2 regions of the Streptomyces sp. NPDC050988 genome follow, and region 1 is predicted to be linked to the other one. Evidence: riboswitches for the same ligand, from Rfam matches in the RefSeq annotation. Region 1 holds a riboswitch; the other holds the start of a gene.
The links. A riboswitch is a leader RNA that binds a small molecule or an ion and turns the genes downstream of it on or off. The one in region 1 is predicted to bind glycine.

Region 1 (7,795 bases):
AGTTGTTTGCGAAGTTGTTCGGCAAGAGCGCGCGAGAGGGCAGCGACAACGCGACTGCCCGCCATCGTGCACCGCGCCCCGCGGAGGGCGAGGATCAGGGGGACCGCCCTCTGTTCCGCGACCAGGTCGGTGGTCCCGGCGGTGACATTTCCGGTGGTCAGGGCGCGCCGTCTGTTGACCCTGCCCAGTCGGGACGCATAGGTTTCGGCTCCGACCCGTATGCGTCCAACGCCCCGACGGGGCAGCCGCGGCAGGAGGATCCGTCCATGTCGGCCCTGGTGTGTACGAGGTGCGGTAACCGCAACGCGGAGGCGAGCCGCTTCTGCTCCAACTGCGGTGCTCCGTTGCGGGCCGGGGCGACCCCCGAGCGTCCGTCGGAGACCACCTCGACGATCTCCATCTCGGGCCTCGAGGCCTACGACGCCGAGGTCACCGGCCAGACGCAGATGCCGATGCTCTCGCCCGAGGCGCAGGCCGCCGTCGACGCGCTGCCGCTCGGCTCGGCGCTCCTGGTGGTGCGCCGCGGGCCCAACTCGGGCAGCCGCTTCCTGCTGGACGGCGAGCTGACCACCGCCGGCCGTCATCCGCAGAGCGACATCTTCCTGGACGACGTGACCGTGTCGCGCCGCCATGTGGAGTTCCGTCGCGTTTCCGACGGCTCGTTCACGGTGGCGGACGTCGGCAGCCTCAACGGCACGTACGTCAACCGGGAGCGGATCGACTCGGTCCCGCTGTCGAACGGCGACGAGGTGCAGATCGGCAAGTACCGGCTGGTCTTCTACGCGAGCCAGCGGGGTATCTGACCCGCCCCCGGATCCGGTCCGGGGGGACCCTCAGGAAGGTCCATGCTTCGAACACCGAGCGGCGGTGTCGGCCACGGCACCGCCGCCATGGACAACGGACTGATGAGCATCGGCACGGTGCTCAATGTGCTGCGCGACGAGTTCCCCGAAGTCACCATCTCCAAGATCCGTTTCCTGGAGTCGGAGGGGCTCATCGAGCCGCAGCGGACCCCGTCGGGGTACCGGAAGTTCAGCCCGGGTGACGTGGAGCGCCTCGGGCACGTCCTGAGGATGCAGCGGGACCACTATCTGCCCCTGAAGGTGATCCGCGAGCACCTGGACGCCGTGGAGCGCGGTGAGGCGCTGCCGTTGCCGTCCGTGGGGCGTCAGCGCGACGGTGAGGTGCTCTGCGAGTCCGAGGGGCCGACCGTGGCCCGGATCGGGCGTGCCGAGCTGCTGGCCGCCGTGGAGATCGGCGAGCAGGAGCTCGAGGAGTGGGAGTCGTACGGGCTCATCACACCGCTGCCGGAGGGGGTCTACGACGCCGAGGCGGTGACCGTGGCCGGTCTCGTCGTGGAACTGGGGCGGTTCGGGATCGAGCCGCGCCATCTGCGTGCCGTGAAGGCCGCCGCCGACCGTGAGGCCGGCCTGGTCGACCAGGTCGTGGCCCCGCTGCGGCGGCACCGCAATCCGCAGACCAGGGCGCACGCGGAGGCGCAGACCAAGGAGCTGGCGGGGCTCGCGGTGAAGCTGCACGCCGCGCTGGTGCAGTCCGCGCTCGGGGTGCGGCTGCCCTGATCCGGTGGGTCGTGCGGAGCGCAGGATCGGGCGCCCAATCCGTGCCCGACTACCCAAAGATGCCGGGCACGGCCTAGGGTTGCTGTGTGAACGAGCTCGACGTCGTAGGTGTCCGGGTCGAAATGCCCTCCAACCAACCGATCGTGCTCCTGCGTGAAGTGGGAGGCGACCGTTACCTCCCCATCTGGATCGGGCCGGGGGAGGCGACGGCGATCGCCTTCGCACAGCAGGGCATGGCCCCCGCGCGACCGCTGACCCACGACCTGTTCAAGGACGTGCTGGAGGCCGTCGGCCAGGAGCTCACCGAGGTGCGCATCACGGACCTGCGGGAGGGCGTCTTCTATGCGGAGCTGGTGTTCGCCAGCGGGGTCGAGGTCAGCGCCCGGCCGTCCGACGCCATAGCGCTCGCGCTGCGCACCGGGACGCCGATCTACGGCAGCGACGGGGTGCTGGACGACGCCGGCATTGCGATCCCGGACGAGCAGGAGGACGAGGTGGAGAAGTTCCGCGAGTTCCTCGACCAGATCTCGCCCGAGGACTTCGGGACCAACAGTCAGTGACCTTCCGGTCCGGGCTCCAGTGACCCTCCGGGACCGCCGGACAACAGGCCGTGCGGCGGTTGTCCCGAGAGCATTCGGCTAGCCTTTCCCCGCGGTGGGACACGGGAAACCACTCCTAGGGTGATTATCACTCGGCGTGCCGAGTGTGGCGGTCGTTGACGCACCCCCGGTGGCTGCCTACCGTCGAGAAGGCAGGTCAAGGACGGAGGTCGGCGTGAGAAGCAGCGGCGACGGTACGGCTGGGGGTGCCCCTGGACCCGGTCTGGGGGAGAGCAGCCCGTACCCGCTTCACAGCAGCGCGGCCGATCACGTACAGCGGCCGACAGCGGTGCCCGAGGACGGTGGGGTGGCGTCCGAGGAGGTCGGTTATCGGGGGCCCACGGCCTGCGCGGCCGCGGGCATCACCTACCGGCAGCTGGACTACTGGGCCAGAACCGGGCTCGTCGAGCCGAGCGTGCGGGCCGCCTACGGGTCGGGGACGCAGCGGCTCTACAGCTTCCGGGACGTCGTCGTCCTGAAGATCGTCAAGCGGTTCCTCGACACCGGTGTCTCGCTGCAGAACATCCGCACCACCGTCCAGCACCTGCGTGAGCGCGGGTTCCGGGACCTGGAGCGGATGACGCTGATGAGCGACGGCGCGACGGTCTACGAGTGCTCCTCGCCCGACGAGGTCCACGCGCTCCTCCAGGGCGGACAGGGCATCTTCGGGATCGCGGTGGGCGTGGTCTGGCGGGACGTCGAGAGTGCCCTCTCACAGCTGCACGGGGAGCGCGTCGACACGGGCGAGACGCTTGTCCGGCCCAATCCGGCGGACGAGCTGGCGCGGCGGCGCAATCGTGCGGTCTGAGTCGGCGGGCGCTGTCTGAAGTCTTTCGGGCCTGGCACTGTCTGGAGCGTTTCGGGCCGGGACCTGTCTGGGCCTTCTGGTCCTGCCGCCTATCGCCCGGTGCCTGTCGCCTGCTGCCCGGCGCCCGCCGTTCGGCGCGTGGGCGGTCCGGCCACGTGGCGGTCCACAGGTCGTACCGGGGCATTGTCAGTGGCGTAGGGCAGCATCGGACATGTGAGAACCGCGCCCACGATCCTGCATCTCGACATGGATGCCTTCTACGCCTCGGCGGAGCAGGCGGCCAAGCCGAGCCTGCGCGGGAAGGCGGTCATCGTGGGCGGGCTCGGGCCTCGGGGCGTGGTGGCCACCTGCTCGTACGAGGCACGGGTCTTCGGGGTGCATTCGGCGATGCCCATGGCGCAGGCCCGCCGGCTGGCACCGAACGCCGCGTATCTCGTACCGCGCTTCGGGCTCTATCGGGAGATCAGCGAGCAGGTGATGGGCCTGCTGCGGGATCTGTCGCCCCTGGTGGAGCCGCTGAGCCTGGACGAGGCGTTCGTGGACCTGGAGGCCGGGCAGACGGCCTGGGACGCTGAGTCGGCGCAGCTGACCGGGATGAAGCTGCGCGGGGACATCAGGGCCGTCACCGGGCTGACCGGGTCCGTGGGGCTCGCCGCCTCCAAGATGCTCGCGAAGATCGCCTCCGAGCAGGCCAAGCCGGACGGGCTGGTGCTGATAGTGCCGGGCACCGAGCGGGAACTGCTCGCGCCGATGTCCGTACGTACGCTGCCAGGCGTGGGGCCCGCCACGGGGGACCATCTGCGGCGGGCCGGGATCACCACGGTCGGGGAGATCGCCGAGGCGGGCGAGGACGAGCTCGTACGGCTTCTGGGCAAGGCCCACGGGGTCGCGCTGTACGCCATGGCGCTCGCGCACGACGTGCGGCCCGTGGTGGCCGAGCGGGACACCAAGTCGGTGTCCGTCGAGGACACGTACGACGTGGACATCCACGACCGGGTGCGGGTGCGCATGGAGGTCCAGCGGCTCGCCGACCGGTGTGTGCGGCGGTTGCGGGGCGCGCATCTGTCGGGGCGGACCATCGTGCTGAAGGTGCGGCGGTACGACTTCTCGACGCTCACCCGGTCCGAGACGCTCAGGGGGCCCACGGACGACCCCGCCGTGGTGCGGGAGGCCGCGGCGCGGTTGCTGGAGTCCGTGGACACCACGGGCGGCGTACGGCTTCTGGGGGTGGGGGTCTCGGGGCTCGCCGACTACACGCAGGAGGATCTCTTCGCGCAGGCTCGGACGGCTGCCGCCGCTGCCGCTGCTGCTGCCGCAGAGGAGCCGGAGCATGTGGAGAAGGAGGAGGCCGAGGAGGTTGCCGAGGAGCCGGTGCCTCCCGCGGAGCGGCGGTGGCATGCGGGGCACGATGTGCGGCATGCCGAGTTCGGGCACGGGTGGGTGCAGGGGAGTGGGCTGGGGCGGGTGACTGTGCGGTTCGAGACGCCGGATTCCTTGCCGGGGCGGGTGCGGACGTTTCGGAGCGATGATCCTTTGTTGGAGGTTGCGGAGCCGTTGCCGTTGGTGGGGCGGGAGGTCGGCGATTCTCGGGTTGGTGGGGTGGCTGGGGAGGGGTGAGCTGGGTGGGGTTGTGGGTGTGGTTGTGAGTGCGGGTGCGCTGTGGCTTGTCGCGCAGTTCCCCGCGCCCCTGAAGGTGGGGGCCGGGGTGCGTTCGTACGTGCCGGTCCGCTGTGGCTTGTCGCGCAGTTCCCCGCGCCCCTAAAAGCACCAGCGTCGCCCTCGCTCCTGGAGACGGGCCCGTCTCCCGTGCCCTTGAGGCGGCCCTTACTGGGAGTCGTCCTTGCCTGCAAGGTGGCCGAAGTCGTGGTCCGGGAAGGGGGGTGGGGGGGCTACGTCCAGGCCGTAGTGGTGGTAGAGCTGGAGTTCTTGCTCGGGGGAGAGGTGGCGGCCCACGCCGAAGTCGGGGGCGTCCTTGATCAGGGCGCGTTCGAAGGGGACGCGCAGTGCCCCGTCGGCCAGCTCGCTGGGCTCCAGGGGGACGAAGGCGTCTCTGCTGAACAGGCCGGTGCGTATGGCCGCCCACTCCGGTACGCCGGTCGCGTCGTCGAGGTAGACCTCGTCGACGGTGCCGATTTTGGTGCCGTTGCGGTCGAACGCCTTGCGGCCTATCAGGTTGCGCGGATCGATGTCGGTCTGCACGGGCCCTCCAGCTGCTCGCAACTCATCCGTAAGCACTACGAAAGAGCACTTTGAGGAGGGCGGCCACTCGAGGGAACCCCGCTGGTACGCTGGGCAACGGCTGCTGACCCCGTGCGGGAGAGTCCTCCAGGCTTCATCGGAGGCGCCGAAGGAGCAAATCCTCCCCGGAATCTCTCAGGCCCACGTACCGCATGGACGAGGTCACTCTGGAAAGCAGAGCGGTGTTCGAGTTTTTTTGACGGGTTCCGCTCTCACCGACGGTGAAAGCCGGTGTGCCTTCACGGGCGGGCCGGTGAAGCTCTCAGGTTGAGATGACAGAGGGGGAGGCCGTCCGGGCACCCATGCAGTGGTGCCCCTCGAAGGTCGTCAGACCAGGAGGCCTCCGCAATGACCGCCCATCGTATTCCGCTCTCAGAGCTCGAACAGGGAATCCCCTTCGAGCAGCGCCACATCGGGCCCGACACCGAGGCCCGGGCGAAGATGCTCGCGCACGTGGGGTACGGCTCGCTCGACGAGCTGACGGCCACCGCGGTCCCGGATGTGATCAAGAACGCCGACTCGCTGGAACTTCCGGGCGCCCGCACTGAGGCCGAGGTACTGGCCGAGCTGCGTTCCCTCGCGGACCGCAACCAGGTGCTGGATTCCATGATCGGGCTTGGGTACTACGGGACGTTCACGCCGCCCGTCATCCTGCGCAATGTCATGGAGAATCCGGCCTGGTACACCGCTTACACGCCCTACCAGCCCGAGATCTCGCAGGGTCGGCTGGAGGCGCTGCTCAACTTCCAGACCGTGGTCGCCGAGCTGACCGGTCTGCCGACCTCCGGGGCCTCGCTGCTCGACGAGGGCACGGCGGCCGCCGAGGCCATGGCGCTGTCGCGGCGCATGGGCAAGAACAAGAAGGGCCTGTTCCTGGTCGACGCGGACACCATGCCGCAGACCATCGCCGTGATCGAGACCCGCGCCGAGCCGACCGGCGTCGAGGTCGTCGTCGCCGACCTGAGCGACGGCATTCCGGCCGAACTCGCCGAGCGCGAGATCAACGGCGTGCTCCTCCAGTACCCGGGCGCCTCCGGTGCCGTACGGGACCTCGAGCCGGTTGTCGAGCGGGCGCACGAGCTGGGCGCGGTCGTCACCGTCGCCGCCGATCTGCTCGCCCTGACGCTGCTCGCCTCGCCGGGTGAGCTGGGCGCCGACATCGCGGTCGGTACGACGCAGCGCTTCGGTGTGCCGATGGGCTTCGGCGGGCCGCACGCCGGATACATGGCCGTCCGTGAGAAGTTCGCGCGCAGCCTGCCCGGCCGGCTCGTCGGCGTCTCGGTCGACGCGGACGGCAACAAGGCGTACCGGCTCGCCCTGCAGACGCGTGAGCAGCACATCCGCCGCGAGAAGGCGACCAGCAACATCTGTACGGCTCAGGTGCTGCTCGCCGTGATGGCCGGTATGTATGCCGTCTACCACGGTCCCCAGGGCCTGAAGTCCATCGCGCGGCGCACCCACCGGTACGCCACGATCCTCGCCGCGGGTCTGAAGGCCGGCGGGGTCGAGGTCGTCCACGAGGCGTACTTCGACACGCTCACCGTGCGGGTGTCGGGCAAGGCGGCCGAGACGCTCGCTGCCGCGCGCAGGGGCGGGGTCAACCTCCGTCTCGTCGACGCCGACCACCTGTCCCTCGCCTGCGACGAGACCACCACGCGGGCCCAACTGGGCGCCGTCTGGGCCGCGTTCGGCGTCGACGGCGATGTGGCCGTGCTGGACGAGGCGACGGAGGACACGCTGCCGTCCGGGCTGCTGCGCACCGACGAGTACCTCACGCACCCGGTCTTCCACCAGTACCGTTCCGAGACCGCGATGCTGCGCTACCTGCGCCGGCTCGCCGACCGTGACTACGCGCTGGACCGCGGCATGATCCCGCTGGGCTCCTGCACGATGAAGCTCAACGCGACGACCGAGATGGAGCCGGTGACCTGGCCCGAGTTCGGGCAGCTGCATCCCTTCGCGCCCGCCGAGCAGGCGCAGGGCTATCTCACGCTCATCCGTGAGCTGGAGGAGCGGCTGGCCGAGGTCACGGGCTACGACAAGGTGTCGCTGCAGCCCAACGCCGGTTCGCAGGGCGAGCTGGCCGGTCTGCTGGCCGTACGCGGTTATCATCGGGCCAATGGCGACGCGCAGCGCACCGTCTGCCTCATCCCGTCGTCCGCGCACGGGACGAACGCGGCGAGTGCGGTGATGGCCGGGATGAAGGTCGTCGTCGTGAAGACCGCCGACGACGGCGAGATCGACGTCGAGGACCTGCGGGCCAAGATCGAGCAGCACCGGGACGAGCTGTCGGTGCTGATGATCACGTACCCCTCGACGCACGGGGTGTTCGAGGAGCACGTCGCCGACATCTGCGCCCAGGTGCACGAGGCGGGCGGCCAGGTGTACGTCGACGGGGCCAACCTCAACGCGCTGGTGGGGCTCGCCAAGCCGGGGCACTTCGGCGGCGACGTCTCGCATCTCAACCTGCACAAGACGTTCTGCATCCCGCACGGCGGCGGCGGTCCTGGCGTGGGTCCGGTCGGAGTGCGCTCGCACCTGGCGCCGTATCTGCCGAACCACCCGCTGCA
Region 2 (7,795 bases), on a different contig from region 1:
GTGGACAGCAGCGCAGCGACCACGGCTGCGGCGGCCGCGGCCTGCTTGCGCCGCCCTGTGGTGCGTTGGGTACTCACTCGGATCCTCCGATTTGTAGCGGCCCGTCGACAGATGACGGGGCCCTGGGGGTACGGCAGTTCAGCGGGAACCCTTCGGGTCGAGCGCATCGCGTACGCCGTCGCCGAAGAGGTTGAAGGAGAGCACGGTGATGAAGATCGCTACACCCGGGATCACCATGTACATGGGGTCCGAGTCGTAGTAGTCGATCGCGGAGGAGAGCATCTGTCCCCAGGAGGCGGTGGGCGGCTTGACGCCCACGCCCAGGAAGCTGAGCGCCGCCTCGGTGAGGATGTTGGTCGGGATCATCATCGTCGTGTACACGATGATGGGCGCGACGAGGTTGGGCAGCAGCTCCTTGAACAGGATGTAGAACCGCCCGGCCCCGAGGCTGCGCGCGGCCTCCACGTACTCGCGCTCACGCAGGGACAGCGTCTGACCGCGCACCACGCGTCCCACATAGGGCCAGCCGAAGAAGCCGATCACCAGGATCATGACGAACAGGCGCACGCCCGTACCCGTCAGACCCAGCATCTCGTTCGGCATGACCGAGACCAGCGCGATGATGAAGAGCAGCTGCGGGAAGGCCAGCAGGCCGTCCATCACGCGGCTGATGAGGGCGTCGACCCAGCCGCCGAAGTAGCCGGCGAGAACGCCGAGCACGGTACCGAGCACCACGGCCACCAGGGCCGACAGGAAGCCGACGAGCAGCGAGATGCGGGCGCCGTAGACGATCCGGGCGAAGATGTCGCGGCCGCTGACCGGTTCGACGCCGAGAAGGTGGTCTCCGCTGATTCCACCGAAGGACCCGGTGGGGGTCGAGAAGAGCGGATCGATCAGGTCCTCGTGGTGGGTCTCGGGGTCCTGCCCGACCAGGTTCGTGATCACGGGAGCGAGCAGCGCGATCGCGATCAGCACGAGGACGATGACGCCGCCCGTCAGGGCGAGCTTGTCCCGCTTCAGGCGCTCCCAGGCGATGCGGCCGAGGGAACGACCCTGTACCGCCTTCGCCTCGGCGGAGCCGGCTACGAGCGCCGCCTCCTCGGCCGCGCTCGGGGCGGCTTCGGCCGTCGGCTCGTGCAATGGTGCCGTCATCGTGGCAGGGACCCCTCTCAACCGGCGGTAGCCGGCCCACACTTGCCGCTGTAGCGGCGTGATCAGTCCGTCGTACACGGGGGCGAAACCCCCTGGACCGGGAGTCTTCAACGCCTCGGCGATCTGTTGCCAGACCTGACGGTGAATGGATGCGCAAACGTGATGCTGTCAGGAGGGTTCCGTTATCCGAACGCCGGGTAACGGGGGTCGGACGCGGGAGTTTTGGTACGAAAGGGGCCTCGCAGCCCATTTACCCGCGTAGATCTGGACATACCGCCCGCCCGTGATGCGGGAGGTGAAGCCGGTGCTCCACGGGTTGGACTCGACCGGACCCGGATCGTCTCAGGTGCTTCGCCCGGGTACTTCGACCCGATCGTCTCAGGTGCTTCGATTCGTCTCAGTAGGTGCCCGGGAATCCGTATCCGCCGGCCGCCGGCGCCTGGGCGGGCGCCGCGTGGGCCTCACGATCGTAGAACGGCCGTGCGTTGATCCGCAGCCACAGGGCCACCGGGTCGTACTCGTCGGACATCGCGACCGTCGACACCGGCAGGCCGTCCGGCACCGCGCTGATGGACTGCTGCATCATCGCCCGCACCGAGTCCACGGCGGGCGGGCTGGTGTCGTACACATCGAGCCCGATGGCGAGGTACGGCGCCCCGAGCGCGGGCTGCACCCAGGCGCGGCGGAGCGATCTGACGGCGGTGGTCCGGTGCGCGTTCTGCGTGAGCAGGGCGTAGAACTGCGGGATCTCGATGCCCGGCTCGGACAGCCGCAGCGGGCCCGCGGGCTGCCGCTCCAGGCCGGTCGCGATCCGGCGAAGATCCAGCCAGGGGATGCCGACGCCGCCGCCCGGCGCGTGCGGGTTCAGCCAGAGGCCGAAGTGGTCGGGGTAGAGGGTGCGGGCCACGTCGAGCCCGTCGACCACCTCGTACGAGCGGTTCCAGCCGCTCGCCGAGAGCTCCTGGGCGGAGGTCACACAGGGCGCGTAGCCGAAGCCGTCGACCTCCATGTTCCCGTACTGGGCGTCGGGCGAGCCCGCCTGGCCGTGCCAGAGCAGCATCCAGACCTGGCCGGACGACGGGGTCGCGAGAGCGCGCAACAGCGCCTCGTAGGCGTCGTAACGCCCGGGCGTCACTTGGCGCAGCATGTGCTCGACCTGCCCGGCCGCGGCCGTGCCCGACGCGCTCACCTTCTACCGCCCCTTCGTGACATCCCTGACATACGGGTCCATTCGACGGGGCGTCGTGCTCACTTGAACATGGCACCACCCCGACCGAGCCATGAAACCAGCTTAAGTGGCGATCCCGACAGCACCGTTGCGCTCCGCTTGGAAAGCTGTTGAGAGCTCGGGACTTTCCGTTCGCTGCAGCCTGCGGGTTGTGTGTGGCTGAGCGCGCCGTTCCCCGCGCCCCTTCGGGGCGCCTAGTGGGCCCGGGTGTAGAACGGCCGTACCTGGGCCCGTAGCCAGTCGCCCACCGGGTCCTGGGCCACGTCCAGGAAGACGAGGTTCACCGGGTGTGGCACGGGGACCTGGCCGAGGGCCCGGCCCACGGCGTCCAGGGGGAGGGTGCGGGCGTCGTCGTGCCAGTGGGCCAGCTCGACGCCGACGAACATCACGGGGTCGGCGCCCTCGATGCTCGCCAGACAGCGGCGGGCGCTCAGGACGACACCGGTCGCGGCGAACTCGGCGGAGGCGGCGGCCAGGAAGTCCACCGGGTCGTGCTGCCAGTCCGGCTGGAAGAGCCGCACCCGGCCGCCGCTCGCCGACCCGTCCAGCTCTGTACGCCCGGCCCGGCACAGCTCGGCCACGGCGAGCGGCGGCACAGGTACCCCGACCGTGCCGTCCGGGTTCACCACGATGCCCACCTGGGGCGGCAGACCGCGCGCGAACTCGACGGCGGGCGCCACCGTGTACGACATGTGGTCGCCGACGACCTGGCGGAACTGCTGCTCCGAGGAGAAGACCGGCACGAACGCCTGGCCGCCGAACTCCATCGTGGGCAGGTCGAGCGGACCGCTGTGCGGGCCGCCGCCCTCGGGCAGCGGCACCCAGATGAAGCTGCGGCCCATGACCTCCACGATCCGGGCCCCCGCCGAAGGCGACGGCGCCGCGCCGAGGGAGGCGGCCAGTACCTCCTCCAACTCGTTGCCGGGCCAGCCGACATGGGGGTGTGGGTGCGCTTGCACCGGAATGTCGTGTGCCGGGAAGTCCATCTCTCTACCGCCTGCTCGAACCGCCGTCTGCGGCTGTCGAGATTACGCGTACGCGCCGTCACGCGCGGCGGTCCGTCCGGTCACCGGGGCCTCAGTCGCCGAAGTCGACCCGCCGCAGCACGTCCGCCGCGGCCCGGTCGATGAGCACCGCCGAACCGCAGCCCTCCGGCAGGTCGCCCTTCTCCACGGAACGCAGCAGCCGGCCGAACGCGCCGCGGTGCCGCGCGAACGCGTACCGAGAGACGCCGCGGCCCCGCTCGCGCTGGCCGTCCAGGGCGGTACCCGGGTCCACGTCGAGCAGCAGCAGGTGCAGGGCGCCGCCGCGCCGCCGGGCGTCCCGGGCCAGCCAGCTGCGCACCCAGGCCTGCGTCCCGCAGTCGTGCACCACGACCCCCTCGCCGGACCGCAGGGCCCGGCGCAGGCCCGCGTAGTGCGCGGCACGGACCAGGGGCCGGTAGACCGCGTACGGCAGGAAGCGGGCGAGGCGGCCGTCCCAGCGGTCGCGGGTGTCCTGGGAGTCGATGCGGCGGCCCGTCACCGCCCGGCGCATCAGGGTCGACTTGCCGCTGCCGGGCAGGCCCGTGACCACCACCAGGTCGGACGTGCCGAAGCGCAGGCCGTGCGGGCTGTGTCCCGCGCGCTCCCGCAGATCGCGGACGACGGGCGCCGGAAGCGGGCCGCACGCCTCCCCGGCCGGGGCAGTGGGCTGCTTGGGCAGCGCGATGGCCGCGCTCGTGGCGTACGCCGTGGTCCTGTTCACCCTGATCGTCCTCCCCATGGGGTCGGGAGACCCATCCCCGTCGAGTGTAAAGAGAAGGTAATGCGCTGGTCCCCTCATTTCTGTTCCCGTCCTGCCACAGCCCCGTCACAGATCACTGTGGATGCCTGTGGACTCTGTGCGGACGCCGTGGGGCCCGGCCGCGACGCCGTGCACCGCCCCCTCGCGAAGAGTCCCCTGCCGCGCCGCTCCGATGCGTGCAATGATGTGCCCGCCAACTGCATACCGGCCGCTTGAATCCGCGCGGGAGAGTTCCGGACACGTTTGTGTACGTGGTCCGGGCGCCGAAGGAGCAAGTCCCTCCCTTGAATCTCTCAGGCACCGTTACCGCGCGGGCGAGGCACATCTGAAAAGCGGGTCTTCTCCCTGTCGCCAGGGCGTCGGCTCCACCCAAGGTGCAAGTCAGTGACCGTCCCGTTCGACCGGGGGTCACGGCGAACCTCTCAGGTTCCGATGACAGATGGGGAGGAACGACCTCGCCGTCATGCCTTGGGAGCCCCACCGTGAGCAGTAACGCCCCCGTTGAACCGCGCCATACGGCGCTCGACGCCCTCCATCGTTCGCTCGGCGCGACGATGACCGATTTCGCCGGCTGGGACATGCCCCTGCGATACGGCTCCGAGCGCGACGAGCACCTCGCCGTACGGACGAAGGCCGGTCTCTTCGACCTCTCCCACATGGGCGAGATCACCGTGACCGGGCCCCAGGCGGCCGCGCTGCTCGACTTCGCGCTGGTCGGCAACATCGGGGGCGTGAAGCCCGGCCGGGCCCGGTACACCATGATCTGCCGGGCCGACGGCGGCATCCTCGACGACCTGATCGTCTACCGGCTCGCGGAGACCACGTACATGGTCGTCGCCAACGCCTCCAACGCCCAGACCGTCCTGGACGCGCTCGTGGAGCGGGCCGGGGGCTTCGACGCCGAGGTCCGCGACGACCGTGACGCGTACGCCCTGCTCGCGATCCAGGGACCCGAGTCCCCCGGCATCCTCAAGTCCCTCACCGACGCCGACCTGGACGGCCTGAAGTACTACGCCGGCCTGCCCGGCACGGTCGCGGGCGTCCCGGCGCTGATCGCGCGCACCGGCTACACCGGCGAGGACGGCTTCGAGCTGTTCGTGGCCCCGGCCGACGCCGAGAAGCTGTGGCAGGCGCTGACCGACGCGGGCACCCCGGTCGGGCTCGTCCCCTGCGGCCTCTCCTGCCGGGACACCCTGCGCCTGGAGGCGGGCATGCCGCTGTACGGGCATGAGCTGAGCACCGCGCTCACCCCGTTCGACGCGGGGCTCGGCCGGGTCGTGAAGTTCGAGAAGGAGGGCGACTTCGTGGGGCGCGAGGCGCTGACGGAGGCCGCCGCCCGGGCCGAGTCGCAGCCCCCGCGCGTTCTCGTCGGCCTGATCGCCGAGGGCCGCCGCGTGCCGCGCGCCGGCTACCCGGTCGTCGCCGACGGCAAGGTCGTCGGCGAGGTCACCTCCGGCGCGCCCTCACCCACCCTGGGAAAGCCGATCGCGATGGCGTACGTCGACGCCGCGCACTCCGCACCCGGCACGCCCGGTGTCGGCGTGGACATCCGGGGCAGCCACGAGCCGTACGAGGTCGTGGCGCTGCCGTTCTACAAGCGCCAGAAGTAGACCCTGGTACGGCGAGCGCCGGACCGTGAACCCCGGTCCGCGAGCGTCATGAAGTGACCCTGAGCACATCAGCCCAGGTCACCCCCAGTCCCCCTGCATCAGCACTCCCCCGCGTACAGGAGAATTCAGGCCATGAGCAACCCCCAGCAGCTGCGCTACAGCAAGGAGCACGAGTGGCTGTCGGGCGCCGAGGACGGCGTCTCGACGGTCGGCATCACGGAGCACGCGGCCAACGCGCTCGGCGATGTGGTGTATGTCCAGCTCCCGGAGGTCGGTGACACGGTGACCGCGGGCGAGACCTGCGGCGAGCTGGAGTCGACCAAGTCGGTGAGCGATCTGTACTCGCCCGTCTCCGGTGAGATCACCGAGATCAACCAGGACGTCGTGGACGACCCCGCGCTGGTGAACACCGCCCCGTTCGAGGGTGGCTGGCTGTTCAAGGTGCGTGTCGCGGAGGAGCCGAAGGACCTGCTCTCCGCGGACGAGTACACCGAATTCTCCGGCAGCTAAGGACTCCTGACCGATGTCGCTTCTGAACCAGTCCCTCCACGAGCTCGACCCGGACGTCGCCGCCGCCGTCGACGCCGAGCTGAACCGTCAGCAGTCCACCCTCGAAATGATCGCCTCGGAGAACTTCGCCCCCGTCGCGGTCATGGAGGCCCAGGGCTCGGTCCTCACCAACAAGTACGCCGAGGGCTACCCGGGCCGCCGCTACTACGGCGGCTGCGAGCACGTCGACGTCGCCGAGCAGATCGCCATCGACCGGGTCAAGGAGCTGTTCGGCGCCGAGTACGCCAACGTCCAGCCCCACTCGGGCGCCTCCGCCAACCAGGCCGCGCTCTTCGCGCTGGCCCAGCCCGGCGACACCATCCTCGGCCTGGACCTGGCCCACGGCGGCCACCTGACCCACGGGATGCGGCTCAACTTCTCCGGCAAGCAGTTCAACGTGGTCGCCTACCACGTGGACGAGGCCGGCCTGGTCGACATGGCCGAGGTCGAGCGGCTCGCCAAGGAGCACCGCCCGAAGGTGATCATCGCGGGCTGGTCGGCGTACCCGCGGCAGCTGGACTTCGCCGAGTTCCGCCGCATCGCGGACGAGGTCGAGGCCTTCCTGTGGGTCGACATGGCGCACTTCGCGGGTCTGGTCGCGGCCGGACTCCACCCGAACCCGGTGGAGCACGCGGACGTGGTCACCTCCACCACCCACAAGACGCTGGGCGGGCCCCGCGGCGGCATCATCCTCGCCAAGAAGGCCTTCGCGAAGAAGCTCAACTCGTCCGTGTTCCCGGGCTTCCAGGGCGGTCCCCTGGAGCACGTGATCGCGGCCAAGGCGGTCTCCTTCAAGGTCGCGGCCTCGGAGGACTTCAAGGAGCGTCAGCGCCGTACGGTCGAGGGCGCACGGATCCTCGCCGAGCGGCTCACCGCGCCCGACACCCGCGCGGCCGGCGTGAACGTCCTCTCCGGCGGCACGGACGTCCACCTGATCCTCGTCGACCTGCGCGACTCGGAGCTGGACGGCCAGCAGGCCGAGGACCGCCTCCACGAGGTCGGCATCACGGTCAACCGCAACGCCGTCCCGAACGACCCGCGCCCGCCCATGGTCACCTCCGGCCTGCGGATCGGCACGCCCGCCCTCGCCACCCGCGGCTTCACCGCCGAGGACTTCGCCGAGGTCGCGGACGTCATCGCCGAGGCGCTGAAGGCCCCCGCGACCTTCGGGGAGGCCGACGCGCAGGCGCTGAAGGCCCGGGTGTCCGCACTGGCGGAGAAGCACCCGCTGTACCCCGGTCTGGGCCAGTAGTCCCGTTTCACCGGGGCACCGCGCACACTGGGAGGTGTGCGCGGTGCCCCGTCCGCCCGACACCCACCACCACCGCCCCGGTCGCGGCGCTTCGCGCCTTTCGTTCTTCTGCACCACCCCCGCTTTGAGGAGTCCCCGTGGCCATCTCGGTCTTCGACCTGTTCTCGATCGGCATCGGCCCGTCCAGCTCCCACACGGTCGGCCCGATGCGCGCCGCGC

Region 2: linked by a shared signal. The riboswitch ahead of gcvT (glycine cleavage system aminomethyltransferase GcvT) and the one ahead of gcvP (aminomethyl-transferring glycine dehydrogenase) in region 1 are both predicted to bind glycine.

What each region holds. Positions count from the first base shown of each region.
Region 1 is NZ_JBITFQ010000003.1:645,950-653,744, reverse strand. Features, by position in the region: gene ACIBEI_RS11170 (FHA domain-containing protein) at 1-803, shown strand, start outside; gene ACIBEI_RS11165 (MerR family transcriptional regulator) at 846-1,580, shown strand; gene ACIBEI_RS11160 (bifunctional nuclease family protein) at 1,667-2,140, shown strand; gene ACIBEI_RS11155 (MerR family transcriptional regulator) at 2,355-2,987, shown strand; gene ACIBEI_RS11150 (DNA polymerase IV) at 3,201-4,604, shown strand; gene ACIBEI_RS11145 (PRC-barrel domain-containing protein) at 4,812-5,186, opposite strand; glycine riboswitch at 5,291-5,386, shown strand; gene gcvP (aminomethyl-transferring glycine dehydrogenase) at 5,574-7,795, shown strand, end outside.
Region 2 is NZ_JBITFQ010000037.1:46,900-54,694, forward strand. Features, by position in the region: gene ACIBEI_RS43245 (ABC transporter substrate-binding protein) at 1-77, opposite strand, end outside; gene ACIBEI_RS43250 (ABC transporter permease) at 139-1,152, opposite strand; gene ACIBEI_RS43255 (enhanced serine sensitivity protein SseB C-terminal domain-containing protein) at 1,550-2,341, opposite strand; gene ACIBEI_RS43260 (enhanced serine sensitivity protein SseB) at 2,575-3,366, opposite strand; gene ACIBEI_RS43265 (AAA family ATPase) at 3,458-4,144, opposite strand; glycine riboswitch at 4,379-4,484, shown strand; gene gcvT (glycine cleavage system aminomethyltransferase GcvT) at 4,648-5,775, shown strand; gene gcvH (glycine cleavage system protein GcvH) at 5,908-6,285, shown strand; gene glyA (serine hydroxymethyltransferase) at 6,299-7,576, shown strand; gene ACIBEI_RS43285 (L-serine ammonia-lyase) at 7,714-7,795, shown strand, end outside.